Pleomorphomonas sp. PLEO: one gene and its partner. Each later gene encodes a partner of the first gene's protein in a complex. Links are inferred from orthologs where the notes say so. Each region holds a gene or a part of one and is shown on either strand. Other genes may lie near its edges. The genes, in order: uvrB and AB6N07_RS12130.

Evidence for each region.
Region 2: the proteins of uvrB (region 1) and AB6N07_RS12130 are in contact, whole or in part, in a crystal structure (PDB 7EGT), measured with the Thermus thermophilus proteins. The link is inferred for Pleomorphomonas sp. PLEO from one-to-one orthologs. Residues at the interface, in WP_096411307.1 of Thermus thermophilus: Glu23, Leu25, Arg26, Asp27, Gly28, Glu29, Arg30, Phe31, Arg55, Glu326, Asp327, Phe328, Glu379, Ser382, Gln383, His398, Gly400, Arg401; in WP_096412145.1 of Thermus thermophilus: His654, Arg656, Phe657, Gln666, Asp668, Glu669, Lys680, Arg681, Leu682, Ser683, Lys685, Tyr686, Ala687.

Annotation. Positions count from the first base shown.
Region 1 is NZ_CP166625.1:1,391,830-1,399,559, reverse strand. Bases 2,271-5,478 are described here. They hold uvrB (excinuclease ABC subunit UvrB), read left to right. Parts: upstream 2,271-2,581; coding sequence 2,582-5,278; downstream 5,279-5,478. Other genes in these bases: AB6N07_RS06215 (DUF4440 domain-containing protein), read left to right, coding at 5,318-5,478; AB6N07_RS06225 (SH3 domain-containing protein), read left to right, coding at 2,271-2,491. Also shown: AB6N07_RS06235 (23S rRNA (adenine(2030)-N(6))-methyltransferase RlmJ), read right to left, coding at 1-581; AB6N07_RS06230 (SH3 domain-containing protein), read left to right, coding at 710-1,528; more of AB6N07_RS06225, read left to right, coding at 1,631-2,270; more of AB6N07_RS06215, read left to right, coding at 5,479-5,533; AB6N07_RS06205 (DUF4440 domain-containing protein), read left to right, coding at 6,374-6,553; AB6N07_RS06200 (alpha/beta fold hydrolase), read left to right, coding at 6,753-7,646; AB6N07_RS06195 (hypothetical protein), read right to left, coding at 7,711-7,730. UniProt on the Escherichia coli protein: The UvrABC repair system catalyzes the recognition and processing of DNA lesions. A damage recognition complex composed of 2 UvrA and 2 UvrB subunits scans DNA for abnormalities.
Region 2 is NZ_CP166625.1:2,613,775-2,621,345, forward strand. The notes cover bases 2,460-5,508. They hold AB6N07_RS12130 (ATP-dependent helicase), read right to left. Parts: upstream 5,176-5,508; coding sequence 2,743-5,175; downstream 2,460-2,742. Other genes in these bases: AB6N07_RS12125 (hypothetical protein), read right to left, coding at 2,460-2,542; AB6N07_RS12135 (hypothetical protein), read left to right, coding at 5,471-5,508. In the rest of the region: AB6N07_RS12120 (bifunctional UDP-sugar hydrolase/5'-nucleotidase), read right to left, coding at 9-1,643; more of AB6N07_RS12125, read right to left, coding at 1,961-2,459; more of AB6N07_RS12135, read left to right, coding at 5,509-5,686; NAD-dependent DNA ligase LigA, read right to left, coding at 5,937-7,571. UniProt on the Escherichia coli protein: A helicase with DNA-dependent ATPase activity. Unwinds DNA duplexes with 3'-5' polarity. Translocates on single-stranded DNA with 3'-5' polarity. Initiates unwinding more efficiently from a nicked substrate than double-stranded DNA.

The DNA of each region.
Region 1 (7,730 bases):
AGGCAACCGGTGGCGAAGCGCTTACGGGCGTCATGGACGGCGCGCAACATGCGGTCGAACTCGCCGGCCTCCTCGAAGGGCGGGTCGACGATCACCAGGCCGCGCCTCTCGTGCGGCGGCAACTGGGCGCGCACGGTGACGTACCCGTCTTCCGAACCGACGCGCACCCGACGGTCGCCGGCGTAGAGCGCTGATAGGGACGCGAAGTCCTGCGGATGCAACTCGTTGAAATGGTAGCGATCCTGGAGGCGCCCTAGTGCCGTGGCGATGGCCGGCGAACCGGGATAGAGCAAAAAATCGTCGCCGCCGTTGACGGCCCGGAGCGCCGTCAGCCAGGGGGCGAGCCAATCGGTCAGCGCAGGCGACAGGCGCGCCGCCTGGATACGGCCGACACCGCCCTGCCATTCGCCCGTTTTCAGCGCCTCTTCGGCGGCGAGATCGTAGAGACCTATGCCGGCGTGGCTATCGATGACGCGATAGCCGGCGTCCTTGCGGCTGAGATAGTCGAGGATGCGCGCCAGCACGGCGTGCTTCAGCACGTCGGCAAAGTTTCCGGCATGAAAGGCGTGACGATAATTCATGGGCGAGAGCTAGATCATCCGCCTATTCGACGGCAAGGAAATTCGCCTTTGCCGCCCAAAAGGCCGCACTACCGCCGCATCTGCAACCCAAGTTCCATATCAAGCGTTGAGTCGCAGATGAACGGCCTATGAACGGCAAGTTCAGCCCCCGCTCAAGGAAACGATGCGATAAACATGACCATAGAAAGCCCGGTCGGTGGAACCGGCGAAGGAGTGAACCCTCAATGTTGAAATCCCTGCTGTCGATCGCCGCGCTCTCCGCCGCTGCGACCGTGGCTGCTCCGGCAGCGGCTTCCGCCGCGCCCGCCCAAGTCACCGCCAACGTCAACCTAAGGACCGGTCCCGGCACGCAATACTATCCGATCATGCTGCTGCCGGCCGGCGCCCCCGTCGAGCTATACGGCTGTCTGCAGGGCTATACTTGGTGCGACGTATCCTACGGCCGCGAACGCGGCTGGGTCTCGTCACGCTATCTGTCCACCTTCTACAGCGGCCCGGCCTACCGGCCACGGCCCTATGCTCCGGTGCCGTTCCTGAGCTTCAATTTCGGCTACTGGGACAACCACTATGCTCACCGGCCTTGGTATCAAAACCGTCCTCGGCCCGGCCGGCCGGAGCCAGGTTGGGATCGCGGTCCAGCTGGTCCTGGTCCTGACGGCCCAGGCCGCCCGGGTCCCGGTTGGGATCGTGGTCCGGCAGGTCCCGGTCCAGACGGCCCAGGCCGCCCAGGTCCCGGTTGGGATCGTGGTCCCGCGGGCCCCGGTCCAGACGGCCCAGGCCGCCCGGGTCCCGGTTGGGATCGTGGTCCCGCGGGTCCCGGTCCAGACGGCCCAGGCCGCCCGGGTCCCGGCTGGGATCGCAATCGGCGCCCCGATGGCCCGCCGCCAATCGACCCACGGACGGGTCGGCCGTTCTGCCCGCCCGACGCGCCGGGTTGCCCGAACTGATCTAGAGTGGCGCGATTGCGATATTGGCGTCCCTAATTAAGACGGGATTCGAATGTCAAATTCGCTCCACCGAGGGGACTGCATGACGGAGAATAAATCGCGATGAGTATGCGACGTCTGGCTGCGCCACTTTGCCTGGTCGGCCTGATCTCCTCCACGACCGGCGCGCTGGCCGCGCCGGCCGAAGTCCTTGCCGCCGTCAACCTGCGCACCGGCCCTGGTGCGCAGTATTATCCCATCGTCGTGCTGCCGCCCGGCACGCCGGTGAATATCTATGGTTGTCTCGACGACGACAGCTGGTGCGACGTCGGCTATGGCAATACGCGCGGCTGGTTGGCCTCGCGTTATCTCGGCACCGTCCGCAACTGGTCGGCCGAGCAACAGATCATGCGGCCGCCGGTTTTCTCACCGCCGCCGATCTACCGTGAGCCCCCCGTCTACGCCAATCCGCCGCCCGTCTATCGCCAGCCGCCGGTCTACGGCGACCAGGAATGGCCGCAGCAGGAAGAAGCCTATCCCGGCAACGTCTACATCGAGCCGCCGCCGGCCTACGTCTACCGGCAGCCCCCTGTTACGGCGGGGCCGCCGATGCCGGATCTCCCTCAGCCCAATGTCGAGGTTTATCGACCGAAACCACAGCCGCAAGCGGCGCGGCCAACCGTCGTACCGCCGCCAGTGGTCGCCAGCACACCGCCGATAACGGCGCGACCTGCCCCAACCACCGCGCCGTCGGTCTCGGTGACGCAGCCGAGCACGACAGCCCCATCCCCGACGCAGCCCGCCACATCGCAACCCGCCACGTCGCAGCCCGCCACGCCCCCCAGCCAGTCGGTCGCCACGTCCAGCCAGCCGGCGGTAACGGCGACACCACCGGCAACCGTGGCAAAGCCCAAATACGGCGGCGCCGTCGGAAAGCCGGGTGCACCCTGCAAGTGGGTGAACGGCGTCTGCCGCAACGATTGACGACAGGGGAGTGCCCCTGTCGCCCTGCTGCCACGCCCTGACATCGGTCGATGTGATAAACTGTTCGTTCCAGAGATCGACGAGAGCGCCATGGCACCCCGCAAGCCCGCTTCTAGCCCCGAGACCGATCCGGCACCGGGATTTTCCGAGATGCCGCAGGCGCCGTTCGAAGCGGTGCCGATCGAGGGTTCCTTTTCGGACTGGCTAAAGGACGTTTCCGAGGAGGCGGCCAAGCCGACCCCCTCGCCAGAGTCGCGGATCGTCGAGGAAACCGTCGTCAAGCCCGGCAAGCGCCGCGCCAAGGCCGAGCCGACCACCCGTAAGTCGTCGCGCGGCGGCTCGCTGGGTGGCTCCACCGATCCGAAGACGCGTGCCGCCGGCGGCCTCAACCCGGTGTCCGGCATGCAGGTGACTATGGAAGAGGCCGAGGCGATGCCGCTCGGCGGCGTCACCGCCACGGTCAAAGCGCTGGAGGAGATGATCCAGAAGGGCCGCGACATCTTCCGCGACGGCCAGCCCTGGGTGCCCCACCGACCGGACCGGCCGCCCAAGTCGGAAGGCGGCATCCCCTTTCGCCTGTCGTCGGCCTACGAACCGAAAGGCGACCAGCCCACCGCCATCGCCGACCTGCTCGGCGGCATCGATCAGCAGGACAAGACGCAGGTGCTCCTGGGCGTCACCGGCTCCGGCAAGACGTTCACGGTGGCCAACATCATCGCCGCCACCAACCGCCCCGCCTTGATCCTCGCCCCCAACAAGACGCTGGCCGCCCAGCTCTATTCCGAGTTCAAGAGCTTCTTCCCGGACAACGCCGTCGAGTATTTCGTCTCCTACTACGACTATTTCCAGCCGGAAGCCTACGTTCCGCGCACCGACACCTATATCGAGAAGGAATCGACCATCAACGAGCAGATCGATCGCATGCGCCACTCGGCGACGCGCTCGCTGCTCGAACGCGACGACGTCATCATCGTCGCCTCGGTGTCCTGCATCTACGGTATCGGCTCGGTCGAAACCTATACGGCCATGACCTTCGGCCTGGAGGTCGGCAACCGCATCGACCAGCGGCAGTTGCTCGCCGACCTCGTCGCCCTGCAATACAAGCGCGCCGACATCGGCTTTGCGCGCGGCACCTTCCGGGTACGCGGCGACACCATCGAAGTGTTCCCGGCCCACTTGGAGGACCGTGCCTGGCGTATCTCGCTGTTCGGCGACGAAGTGGAGTCGATCACCGAATTCGATCCGCTGACCGGCCACAAGTCGGCCGACATGAAGTTCGTCAAGATCTACGCCAACTCGCACTATGTGACGCCCAAGCCGACGCTGGCCCAGGCCATCAAGTCGATCAAGAGCGAGCTGCGTGCCCGCATCGAAGAGCTGAACGCCCACGGCCGCCTGTTGGAAGCGCAGCGGATCGAGCAGCGCTGCACCTTCGACATGGAGATGATCGAGGCCACCGGCTCCTGCGCCGGCATCGAGAATTACTCGCGCTACCTGACCGGCCGCGCGCCCGGCGAGCCGCCACCGACCCTGTTCGAATACCTGCCCGACAATGCCCTCGTCTTCATCGACGAGAGCCACGTCACCGTGCCGCAGATCGGCGCCATGTATCGCGGCGACTTTCGCCGCAAGGCGACGCTGGCCGAATATGGCTTCCGCCTGCCCTCCTGCATGGACAACCGCCCGCTGCGCTTCGAGGAATGGGACGCCATGCGGCCGCAGACGGTCTGCGTATCGGCCACCCCCGGCGGCTGGGAGCTCGACCAGTCGGGCGGCGTGTTCGCCGAGCAGGTGATCCGCCCCACCGGCCTGATCGATCCGCCGGTGGAGATCCGTCCGGCCCGCACCCAGGTCGACGACCTCCTGGGCGAAGTGCGGCAGGTGACCGCCGCCGGTTACCGCACGCTGGTCACCGTGCTGACCAAGCGCATGGCCGAGGACCTCACCGAATACCTGCACGAGCAGGGCATCAAGGTCCGCTACATGCACTCGGACATCGACACGCTGGAGCGCATCGAGATCCTGCGCGACTTGCGCCTTGGCGCCTTTGACGTGCTGATCGGCATCAACCTGTTGCGCGAGGGCCTCGACATTCCCGAATGCGCGCTGGTCGCCATTCTCGACGCCGACAAGGAAGGCTTCCTGCGCTCGGAGACCTCGCTGGTCCAGACCATCGGCCGCGCCGCCCGTAACGTCGACGGCAAGGTCATCCTCTACGCCGACAGGATCACCGGCTCGATGGAGCGGGCGATGGCCGAGACCGACCGCCGCCGCGAGAAACAGGTGACCTACAACGTCGCCAACGGCATCACGCCGGAGAGCGTCAAGCGGTCGATCGGCGACGTGCTCAACTCGGTCTACGAGCAGGACCACGTGCGCGTCGACACCGGCCTCGCCGAGGAAGGCGAGATGATCGGCCACAACCTCAAGGCCCACATGGCCGACCTCGAGCAGCGGATGCGCAAGGCGGCGGCCGATCTGGAATTCGAGGAAGCGGCGCGCCTGCGCGACGAGCTGAAGCGGCTGCAGGCGGCGGAACTGGCCATCGCCGATGACCCGATGGCCCGCCAGAGCGACGTCGACGCAGCCGGCGGCGGTTTCGCGGGCGGCAAGAAATACGGCCGGGCCGGCAACACCCCGCCCACCCGTATCCGCAAGAACAGCCTCGACGAAATGACCGTCGGCCGCACCGAAGTGCCGCTCGGCAGCGAACCACCCAAGCGCCCACCGCCCAGCACGGCGGCGGGGACGATTGCCGGAAAGAAGAAGGGGCGGTGGGGGAAGTAGCGCAACCCATCGCTCGCATGACGAAGCGAAAGGGCAACGATGACAACCTTCGATCTCGACGTGGAGTTCTTTCGTTCGCTTGAGCGGACGCTGCACCGCCCGGAGGTTCGGCGGTCGCCGGAGACCGTGGGTGCGCTCCTGGCCGATGACTTCATCGAGTTCGGCAGTTCTGGAACGGTCTATGACAAGGCGTCGATCATCGAGGCGCTAGGCTCAGGACCTATTAAATTGGTTGCGGTCGCAAAGATTGGTTGATTCAATGGCAGCGTGAGGAGGCGTTGCGATGAGTGATCTGATCTGGCTGTCGGAGGCGCAGATGCGACGGATTGCGCCTTATTTTCCGTTGTCGCACGGGGTTCCGCGCGTCGATGATCGTCGGATCATCAGCGGCATCATCTTCGTGATCCGCAACGGCCTGCGGTGGCGCGACGCACCTGCTGAGTACGGTCCGCACAAGACGATCTACAACCGCTTCATCCGCTGGAGCCGGCTCGGCGTGTTCAACAAGATCTTCGCCGGGCTCGCCGCAAAGGGCGGGAAACCCGACCAACTGATGATCGATGCAACCCACCTAAAGGCGCACCGGACCGCAGCCAGCTTGCTCAAAAAGGGGCTGTTCCCCGACGTATCGGACGCACCAAAGGCGGCCTGAACTCGAAGCTCCATGCCGTGTGTGACGCAAAGGGCAGGCCGCTGGTCATGCTCCTGAGCGAAGGCCAGATGAGCGATTACAAAGGGGCGGCGCTCATGATCGACGCCCTGCCCAGGGCCAAGGCCCTGCTCGGCGACCGAGGCTACGATGCCGACTGGTTCCGCGCGGCACTTGCACAGCGCAAGATTGCCGCCTGCATCCCTTCAAGGCGCAACCGTAAGATCCAGATCCCCCACGATGTCGCGCTTTATCGCCAGCGCCACAAGATCGAAATCATGTTCGGCAGGCTCAAGGATTGGCGGCGAATCCACACACGCTATGATCGCTGCGCCCACACCTTCATGTCAGCGATCTGCATCGCAGCCACCGTCATCTTCTGGATCAATCAATGAGTCCTGAGCCTAGCTGGCGAATCCGCGGCGGAGACCGCACTCGTTCCGGACGTGCATGAATTCGCCGTTCATTCCATTGCTTCAGACGCCGTGCTTGTCACTTACCGGAGTAGCCGCCGCCGCTCCGACGGAACAGTTGGAAAAAGCACGCTCCGCAGCTCGATCTGGAAGTTGATCGACGGCCGCTGGCAAATGCTGTTTCACCAGGGAACCATCGTTCCATCTCCTTGAAGGGGCGGCACTCCGTCGCAGATCGCACTGCCAACCGTTGGCGACTTACGTCCCGTCGCGTTAGAAACCCCTTTTGCGCGGAACCATCCTGACCCGCCGCCGTTGCAAGTGTGCCGAAATCGCATGGCCCACGATCCAGCCGGTACCGCCTTCATTCAGCAAAGTGCGCCTGCTTGTTGTCCGAGAACGGGAGGATCTCATGCGAACAGTTACAACGGATACCCTTGAGATTGCCTATCTGGAGTTCGGTTCGGCCGACGGCTGGCCGGTCGTGCTATCGCATGGGTTTCCCTACGACACTCACGCCTTTGACGAGGTCGCGCCTCGTCTGGCGGAAGCAGGAGCGAGGGTGATCGTCCCCTATCTGCGTGGCTTCGGTCCGACGCGGTTCCTTTCGGATACGACTATGCGCAGCGGTGAGCAGGCCGCCCTCGGCAAGGACCTCGTCGATCTCTTGGACGCCCTTGGCATCGAACGGGCCATTCTCGCCGGATACGACTGGGGCGGGGTCGCCTCATGCGTGGCATCGGCCTTGTGGCCAGAACGCGCGACGGCACTGGTTTCCTATGCGGGCTACGACGTTGTCGATGTGGAGCGGAACGGCCATGCCTATCCGCCAAGCTTGGAGCTGGCTGTCTGGTATCAGCATCTGTTTCAGCACGAGCGCGGTCGGGAATGCCTGTCGCTTCACCGGCGCGAACTGTGCCGCATCCTCTGGCGGCAATGGTCGCCGACCTGGGCTTTCGACGACGAGACATTTGAGCGAACAGCGAGCTCCCTAGACAATCCGGATTTTGTCGACGTCGTGATTCACGCTTATCGTTTCTGCTTTGGCCTCGCAGCCGGCGACCCCGCGCTGGCTGCGCTGGAAGCCCGGCTGGCCGACAAGCCCCCGATCAGCGTTGCCGCGATTACCCTTGACGGGACGCAAGACCCGCTGAAACCAGGCGGCACGGCGGACCATGCGCCGATGTTCAAAGGCCGGCATGAGCATCGCGTCGTTCAATGCGGGCACAACCTGCCGTGGGAGGCTCCTCGGGATTTCGCCGATGCCGTTCTGACTGTCCGAGCTTGGGACGTTGGCGCGAGATAGAAGCCTGTGTCCGCCCCATGAAATGTCTTGTCGTCGTCGCCCATCCGCTGCCCGGCAGCCCATCTCAGTGGGCGACCATCTCCG
Region 2 (7,571 bases), 1.2 Mb from region 1 along the record:
AACCGGTGTTACTTCTTCGGCGGCACGTAGTCGGCCGGCGTCGCGTCGGTGACGCGGCCGTCGGTATAGGGCTTGTAGGGATTGTGGGTGGTCAGGTACTGGGCCACCACGTCCTCAAGGTTGGGACCGTAATCATAGGCGTTGACCGCCTTGTCGGCGAAGGTCTTGAAGCCGTCGCCGCCGCCACGGACGTAGTTGTTGGTGACCACGCCATAGGTCTTGGCCGCTTCGAGCGGCACGAAGGCGTCGCCTTGCTTGACCTCGACGCTGGTGATGCGGCTGCCGACCGGCTTGGAGCGATCGAAGGTATATTTCAGGCCGGACACCTGCGGGAATCGGCCAGCTCCCTCGTCGACCTGGCTGACGCCGTTCTCCAACGCTTCCTTGATGCCGGCGCCATCGATCTGGAAGGTGGCGATCGTGTTCTGGAACGGCAGCACCGTCAGCACCTCGCCCATGGAGACGTCGCCGGCATCGATCGATGCCCGGAGACCGCCGCCATTGGCGATGGAGATGGTGATGCCCTGGCTGGCGACGCGGTCGAGCGCCGCGTCGGCGACAAGGTTACCCATCGAGCATTCGACGGCGCGGCAGGACTTGCGGTCGCCGTCGATGATGGAGGCGGACGAGCCGACGATCTTGGCCTTCAGCTCTTCCAGCGGCTTGCCGAGTTCCTTGACCCGCGCAACGTAGCCTTCATCCGGCTTCACCGAGGCGTCCAGCAGCAGTGGCGCGCCCTGGGCGGCGGTGACGACGCCCTTGTCGTCGAAGGTGACGGTGAGGTCGCCGAGATACTTGGAATAGGCGTAGGCGGTGACGACAGGCACCTCGACGCCCGACGGGCTCTTGACCAGCGTCGGATAGGGGCCGGACGACTTCTTGTCGGTCGACGACAGGTAGGTGTGGCTGTGGCCACCGACGATGACGTCGATACCGTCGACCTTCTCGGCGATTTCCTGATCCTTGAGATAGCCGACGTGGGTGAGGGCGATGATCTTGTCGACGCCCTCGGCCTGGATCTCCTTCACCGCCGTCTGGAGATAGGTGATCTCGTCCTCGAAGGTGATGTCCTTGCCGGGCGACGAAGTCTCGGAGGTGTCTTTCGCCAAGACCGATACGATGGCCACCTTCTGACCACCGATCTCCTTGATGACATAGCCCTTGTATTTGCCGTCGAGCAGCGAGCCCTTGGCCGAGATGGTGTTGCCGGAAATGATCGGGAACTTCACCGCGCCGATCAGTTTGTCGAGCTCGGCCGGACCGTCGTCGAACTCGTGGTTGCCGATGGCCATGGCGTCGAAGCCGATGCCGTTCATGAACTCGGCGACCGGTCCGCTCTTGAAGGTGCTGTAGTAGAGCGAGCCCTGGAATTCGTCGCCGGCGTCGAGCACCAGAAGGTTGCCGCCCTTGAGTTCCGCGCGCTTGGCATCGATGGCGCTCTTGACGCGGGCAATGCCGCCGAAGCACTCGCCGGCATCGCTTTCCTTGGCCGAGCAGGTGGAGTCGTATTTGTTGATCGGCTCGATGCGCGAGTGAAAGTCGTTGATATGCAGGATGGTGAGCTGGAAGTCGGCCAGTGCCGTGCCGGCCGACAGCGCCAGTGCGCCCGCCGTGAGAATGCCGACGGCAAGTCTATTCGTCATGCTTCTGTCTCCCCATTCACAAGGTGCCCATAGTCTGAGCCGCCTAAGCAATCTTGGCGTGTTCGGGCGGTCGGCTTCAAGCAATAATGCGCAGTTTTGCACGGCTAGTGGTTCGTCTCCGACATTTGCCGAGGTCCGATACATGCTTCGGGACGAGTGTCTGAGCCTGATGCCTGCCTCTATTCAAATGTGAAACTAGCCCTACTCGGATGGGCTTTTATGACGATCCGCTGGTCTTGATCAGCTCCAGGTACCTGGGAGGCCGAAGTTTGTCGGCCCTGAGCATTTCTCGTGAGGCCACCGAGACGCAGACCGCTTCATTCCTTGGCGGGCTTTGTGATCTCATAAGTGCATTTGAAAGCGGCAGCCGCGACACGATAGGTGTCCTTGGTGTCTGAGGGGGTCTGGACGATGGCATCGCCAACCTTGGCCACCATTTCCTCACCCCAAGGCGCAGTGAAATGAAAGTCGCCTTGTTGGTTGGATACGATGAAGTAGTTCATGTCCTGCCCGATCGGGCGGAAGGCCGAGAAGCCTTCGGCGTCCGGCTTGGATTGGGGTTCGCCGTAACGCTTCGGGAACTTTGTTGCCTTGACGAGGTATTGCTCGTTACCGGTTTCGGGGCAATGGTTGCGGACAACCCAGTCGCCTTGTTCCGCGGGCTTTGACTTGGTCTCCACGCCTTCGCCGAGAATCCTGGTGACAACGATCTCACCCACAACGGCGGGGCGTGCGTCGACGGGAAGAGTCTTCTTGGCGATGCCGGCAATGCCTTGGGATTTCGCCTGTTCCATCAAAGCGACCTGATCCGCCACCTGAGTGGTCTCCGCGGCGTGCACAAGGCCCGGCAAGCTGATGGCTGCCAGAACGGCCAGACGAAGCGGATTGATCCCGAGCATTCTGCTCTCCCTAATATAAGTTGATGTTATCGGCTGCGTTTTGCCCGTGAACTGAGCTCCGGGCGAAGACGCGTGAATTGTTGCGCACCCACCAAATGTATTGAAAGTCTGAAAGTTTTATGTCGGCCCAATGGGCTGCGTTGGGGTTCCATCGCACTTATTCGCCGGAACTCCAGACAGAAGCCGATCTCGCTAGCCCGCTATTTACTGCTACGTTCGAGGAAGCTGTCCACAACCCGCTTCTGGCCGGCTTTGTCGAAATCGACGGTGACCTTGTTGCCGTCGACGGCGGAGACCGTGCCGGGGCCGAACTTGACGTGGAACACCCTGTCACTGACCGAGAATTTCGGCGCCCCGTCCACCACCGACTTGGCGATCAGCTCGCCTTCGATCAGCTTGGGTTGGCCACGGCCGTAGGAGGGCTGGGCCGGCGAGGAGAAGCCGCCACGGCTACCACCGGAAGCCTGGCTGCTCGCCTTCTGGGCCTTCTGTGCGCGCTGCCAGCCGGGCGTTTCGTAGTTCGACTGGAAGCGCTCGACGCTGTCGAAGCGCGAGGCGCCGTAGGGATTCTGACGGCCGAATGACGAGCCGTAGCCACCGTAGGCGCTACCGGTTTCCTTGATCTCGACGTGAGCGGCCGGCAATTCGTCGAGGAAGCGCGAGGGGATGGACGACTGCCAGGAGCCGTGGATGCGGCGGTTGGAGGTGAACCAGATTAGGCAGTGTTTCTTGGCGCGCGTCAGGCCGACGTAGGCGAGGCGGCGTTCCTCCTCAAGGCCGGAGCGACCACCCTCGTCGAGGGCGCGCTGGTGTGGGAACAGGCCTTCCTCCCAGCCGGGCAGGAAGACGGTGTCGAACTCCAGACCCTTGGCCGAATGCAGTGTCATGATGGAGACGGCGTCGAGTTCCTCGCCCGAGTCACGGTCCATCACCAGGGAGATGTGTTCGAGGAAGCCTTCCATGCTCTCGAACTCGTCCATGGAGCGGATGAGTTCCTTGAGGTTTTCGAGGCGGCCCGGCGCCTCGGCCGAGCGGTCGTTCTGCCACATGGCGGTGTAGCCGCTCTCATCGAGGATCAATTCGGCGAGCTCGGTGTGCTTCATGGACGGGATGAGGTCGCGCCAGCGGCCGATGTTGTCCAGGAAGTCGCGCAGCGACGTCCGCGTCTTGCCCTTGAATTCCTCGGTGGCGACAAGCTGGTGCGTCGCCTCGGTGAGCGGCACGCCTTCGGCCCGGCCGTAATCGTGCAGCGTGCGGACCGAGGTGTCGCCGATGCCACGGCGCGGCGTGTTGACGATGCGCTCGAAGGCGAGGTCGTCGGCGGGCTGCATGACGATGCGGAAATAGGCCAGCGCGTCGCGGATTTCGGCGCGCTCATAGAAGCGCGGGCCGCCGATGACGCGGTAGGGGATGCCGGAGGTGACGAAGCGGTCTTCGAATTCGCGCATCTGGAAGGAAGCGCGCACCAGGATGGCGATGTCGTTGAGCGGCGTGCCGCCGCGCTGATAGCGTTCGATCTCGTCGCCGATCGAGCGCGCCTCTTCCTCCGAATCCCAAGCGGAGGCGACGAACACCTTGTCCTCGTCGTCGGATTGCGGCAGGTCGGTGAACAGCGTCTTGCCGAGCCGCGCCTCGTTGTGGGCGATGAGATGCGAGGCGGCACCGAGAATGTGGGCGGTGGAGCGATAGTTGCGCTCGAGCCGGATCACCTTGGCGCCGGGGAAGTCGCGCTCATAACGCAGGATGTTGTCCACCTCGGCGCCGCGCCAGCCGTAGATCGATTGGTCGTCGTCGCCGACGCAGCAGATGTTGTGCGAGCCCTGGGCCAGAAGGCGCAGCCAGAGATATTGGACGACGTTGGTATCCTGATACTCGTCGACCAGGATGAACTGGAAGCGCTTGTGGTAATCGGCCAGCACGTCGGGATTCTGGCGCAAGAGCGTCACCGCCTCAAGCAGCAGGTCGCCGAAGTCGACGGCGTTCAGAACCTTGAGGCGCGCCTGATAGGCGGCGTAGAGCTCGCGCCCGCGGCCGTTGACATAGGCGCGCGCCTCGCCCTCGGGGATTTCAGCGGGGCGCAGGCCCTTGTTCTTCCAACCGTCGAGGGCGGAGGCGAACTGGCGGGCTGGCCAGCGCTTTTCGTCGATGCCATCGGCCTGGATCAGTTGCTTGATGAGGCGAAGCTGGTCGTCGGTGTCGAGGATGGTGAAGTTGCTCTTGAGGCCGACCAGTTCGGCGTGCTTGCGCAGCATGCGAACGCCGATGGAGTGGAAGGTGCCAAGCCAGGGCATGCCCTCGACGACGCCGCCGACCAGTTTGCCGACGCGCTCCTTCATCTCGCGGGCCGCTTTGTTGGTGAAGGTTACCGAAAGAATCTGCGAGGGGAAGGCGCGGCGCGTCGCCAGAATATGGGCGATGCGCGTCGTCAGCACGCGCGTCTTGCCGGTGCCGGCACCGGCCAGCACCAGCACGGGGCCGTCCAGCGTTTCGACCGCCTCGCGTTGTTCGGGGTTCATGCCTTGCAGATAGCCGACGGCCCCGCCCGGACGGGCGGCGGCCATGGCGCGGGCGGCAATACCCAGCGAAGGGGAGGCGTCGAAATCGGTGTCGTCGTGATTCTGGGAAGCAGTCATGAGGAGAACAATAAAGCAACAGGGCGCCGGGGGCGAGAGCATCGTAGGCCTGAAGGAGGCCATTCTTCGGGGCGACAGTCTCGGTTAATATCTGGTAATTCGCTTGGTATTTTTCACTAACGTAGCGTATTTTTATGCAACGTATGAGGAAGGCTAGGTGTTTCTTTTCGTGTTTCAGGCTTCTTTGTTGATGTTTTGAGGGGGGTTCTGGTTTTCGTTTACTTGTCCTTCAAGGATTGAGGCTCAAATCGTCTCGTCGGCCGCCAATCAGGCCTTTTCTCAGTGGAGAGAGGACATGACCATGACATCCGATAGGATGCTTTCCGGGATCAAAAGCTATTTCGTAGGAACGCTTGCGGCCAATGCCGGCCGTGCGCTGGCGGCCTATGCGGAGGACGCGGACAACGCGGCCTGGCGGCTTGAGCCCGGCCATTATCTCGATACGGCGGGCGGCCTCGTCGCGGCGACGCCGGAATTGGCATCCCTTGCCATCTCCTGGTCGCGCGGTTGATGGTGTTCTCGGAAACTCGACTGGGGCGGGCGCCTGGGTTAGCACTCTGTGCTTCCGGCGTTTATGAACCTCAGGGTATTGGTCGAGACCGAAGTTCCCGGCCAATACCTTTTCACTTTTCGAGACGCGACTCCGGACGCAAAAACGCGGGGCACAGCCGGAGTTGCTTATGTTCGCTCCGCTCCGGATCTCGAATTCGTAGTCCTCTGTCTGATACCGGCGAGTTTCGGTGCCAGCCTCTTTGAGGCCGCTATAACCCCTTGATCCGCTCCAGCCAGGCGTCCTCGTCGATCACCTCGATGCCGAGTTCGGCGGCTTTGGTCAGCTTGGAACCGGCGCCGGGACCAGCGACCACCAGATCGGTCTTTTTCGATACCGAACCGGCCACCTTGGCGCCCAGCCGCTCGGCGGTGGCCTTGGCCTCGTCGCGCGTCATCTTCTCCAGTGAACCGGTGAAGACCACGGTCTTGCCGACCACCGGACTATTGGTGGCGACAGGCGCTTCAGCGTCGAGAGGCGTGATTTCCTTCAGCAGGGCGTCAATGGCGGCGCGGTTGTGATCCTCGCCGAAGAAATCGGTAAGTGCCTCGACCACCACGGCGCCGACGCCGTCGATGGCGTCGAGTTCGGCCAGCGTTTCCGGATCGCGGGCTGAGGCCTTCCGCATGGCGTCATAGAAATGATCCCACGATCCATAGGCGCGAGCCAAGAGCTTGGCGTTACCTTCGCCGATGTGGCGGATACCTAGGCCAAAGATCAGCCGATGAAGGTCGATCTGACGGCGCGCCTCGATGCTCTCGAACAGGTTCTTGACCGAAGTCGAGCCGAAACCGGGGAAGTTGCCGAGCCGATTGAGGCCGGTCGCCTCGCGCCTTGCCAGGGTGAAGATGTCGACCGGCATGCGGATGGAAAGGTGCTCGTCTTCCAACGCATGGAAGAATTCGATCTGCTTGTCGCCGAGGCCCTCGATGTCGAAGGCGTGGCGCGAGACGAAATGCTTGAGGCTTTCCACCTGTTGCGCCGGACAGATCAGGCCACCGGTGCAGCGGCGCACCGCGTCGACCTTGCCGGTCTTCTCGTTGATCTCCCGGGTGGCGTGGCTGCCGCAACGCGGGCAGACGGTCGGGAAGGCATAGGGCGCCGCCTCGGCCGGCCTCTGCTCGATCAGCACGTCGACCACCTGAGGGATGACGTCACCGGCCCGCTGGATCACCACCGTGTCGCCGACGCGGATGTCGCGGCCGTCGCGCAGCGGTGCGCCGTCCAGGCCGATGCCCTTGATGTAGTCCTCATTGTGCAGCGTGGCGTTGGAGACGACGACGCCGCCCACCGTCACCGGTTCGAGCTTGGCAACCGGCGTCAGCGCGCCGGTGCGGCCGACCTGAATCTCGATGGCCTTGACGGTGGTCGAGGCGCGCTCGGCCGGGAACTTGTGGGCGGTGGCCCAGCGCGGCGAGCGCGAGCGGAAGCCGAGCCGTTCTTGCAGCGCGAGACTGTCGACCTTGTAGACCACGCCGTCGATATCGTAGCCGAGGTCGGCACGCTGGCTCTCGATCAGCCGGTAATGGGCGAAAAGCTCCTCCTCGGAGTGGCAGCGCACCATCAGTGGGTTGACGGGAAAGCCCCAGTCGGCAAAGCGCTTCACCGTGTCGTATTGCGTCTGGGCCAGCGGTTCGGAGAGATCGCCCCAGGCATAGGCGAAGAAGGACAGCGGCCGGCCGGCGGTGACCTTGGCATCGAGCTGGCGCAACGAGCCGGCGGCAGCGTTGCGCGGGTTGGCGAACAGACGGCCGCTGTCGTTCATCATCCGCTCGTTGAGGGCGGCGAAGTCAGCCTTCTTCATGTAAACTTCGCCGCGCACCTCCACCACCTCGGGCGCTCCGGC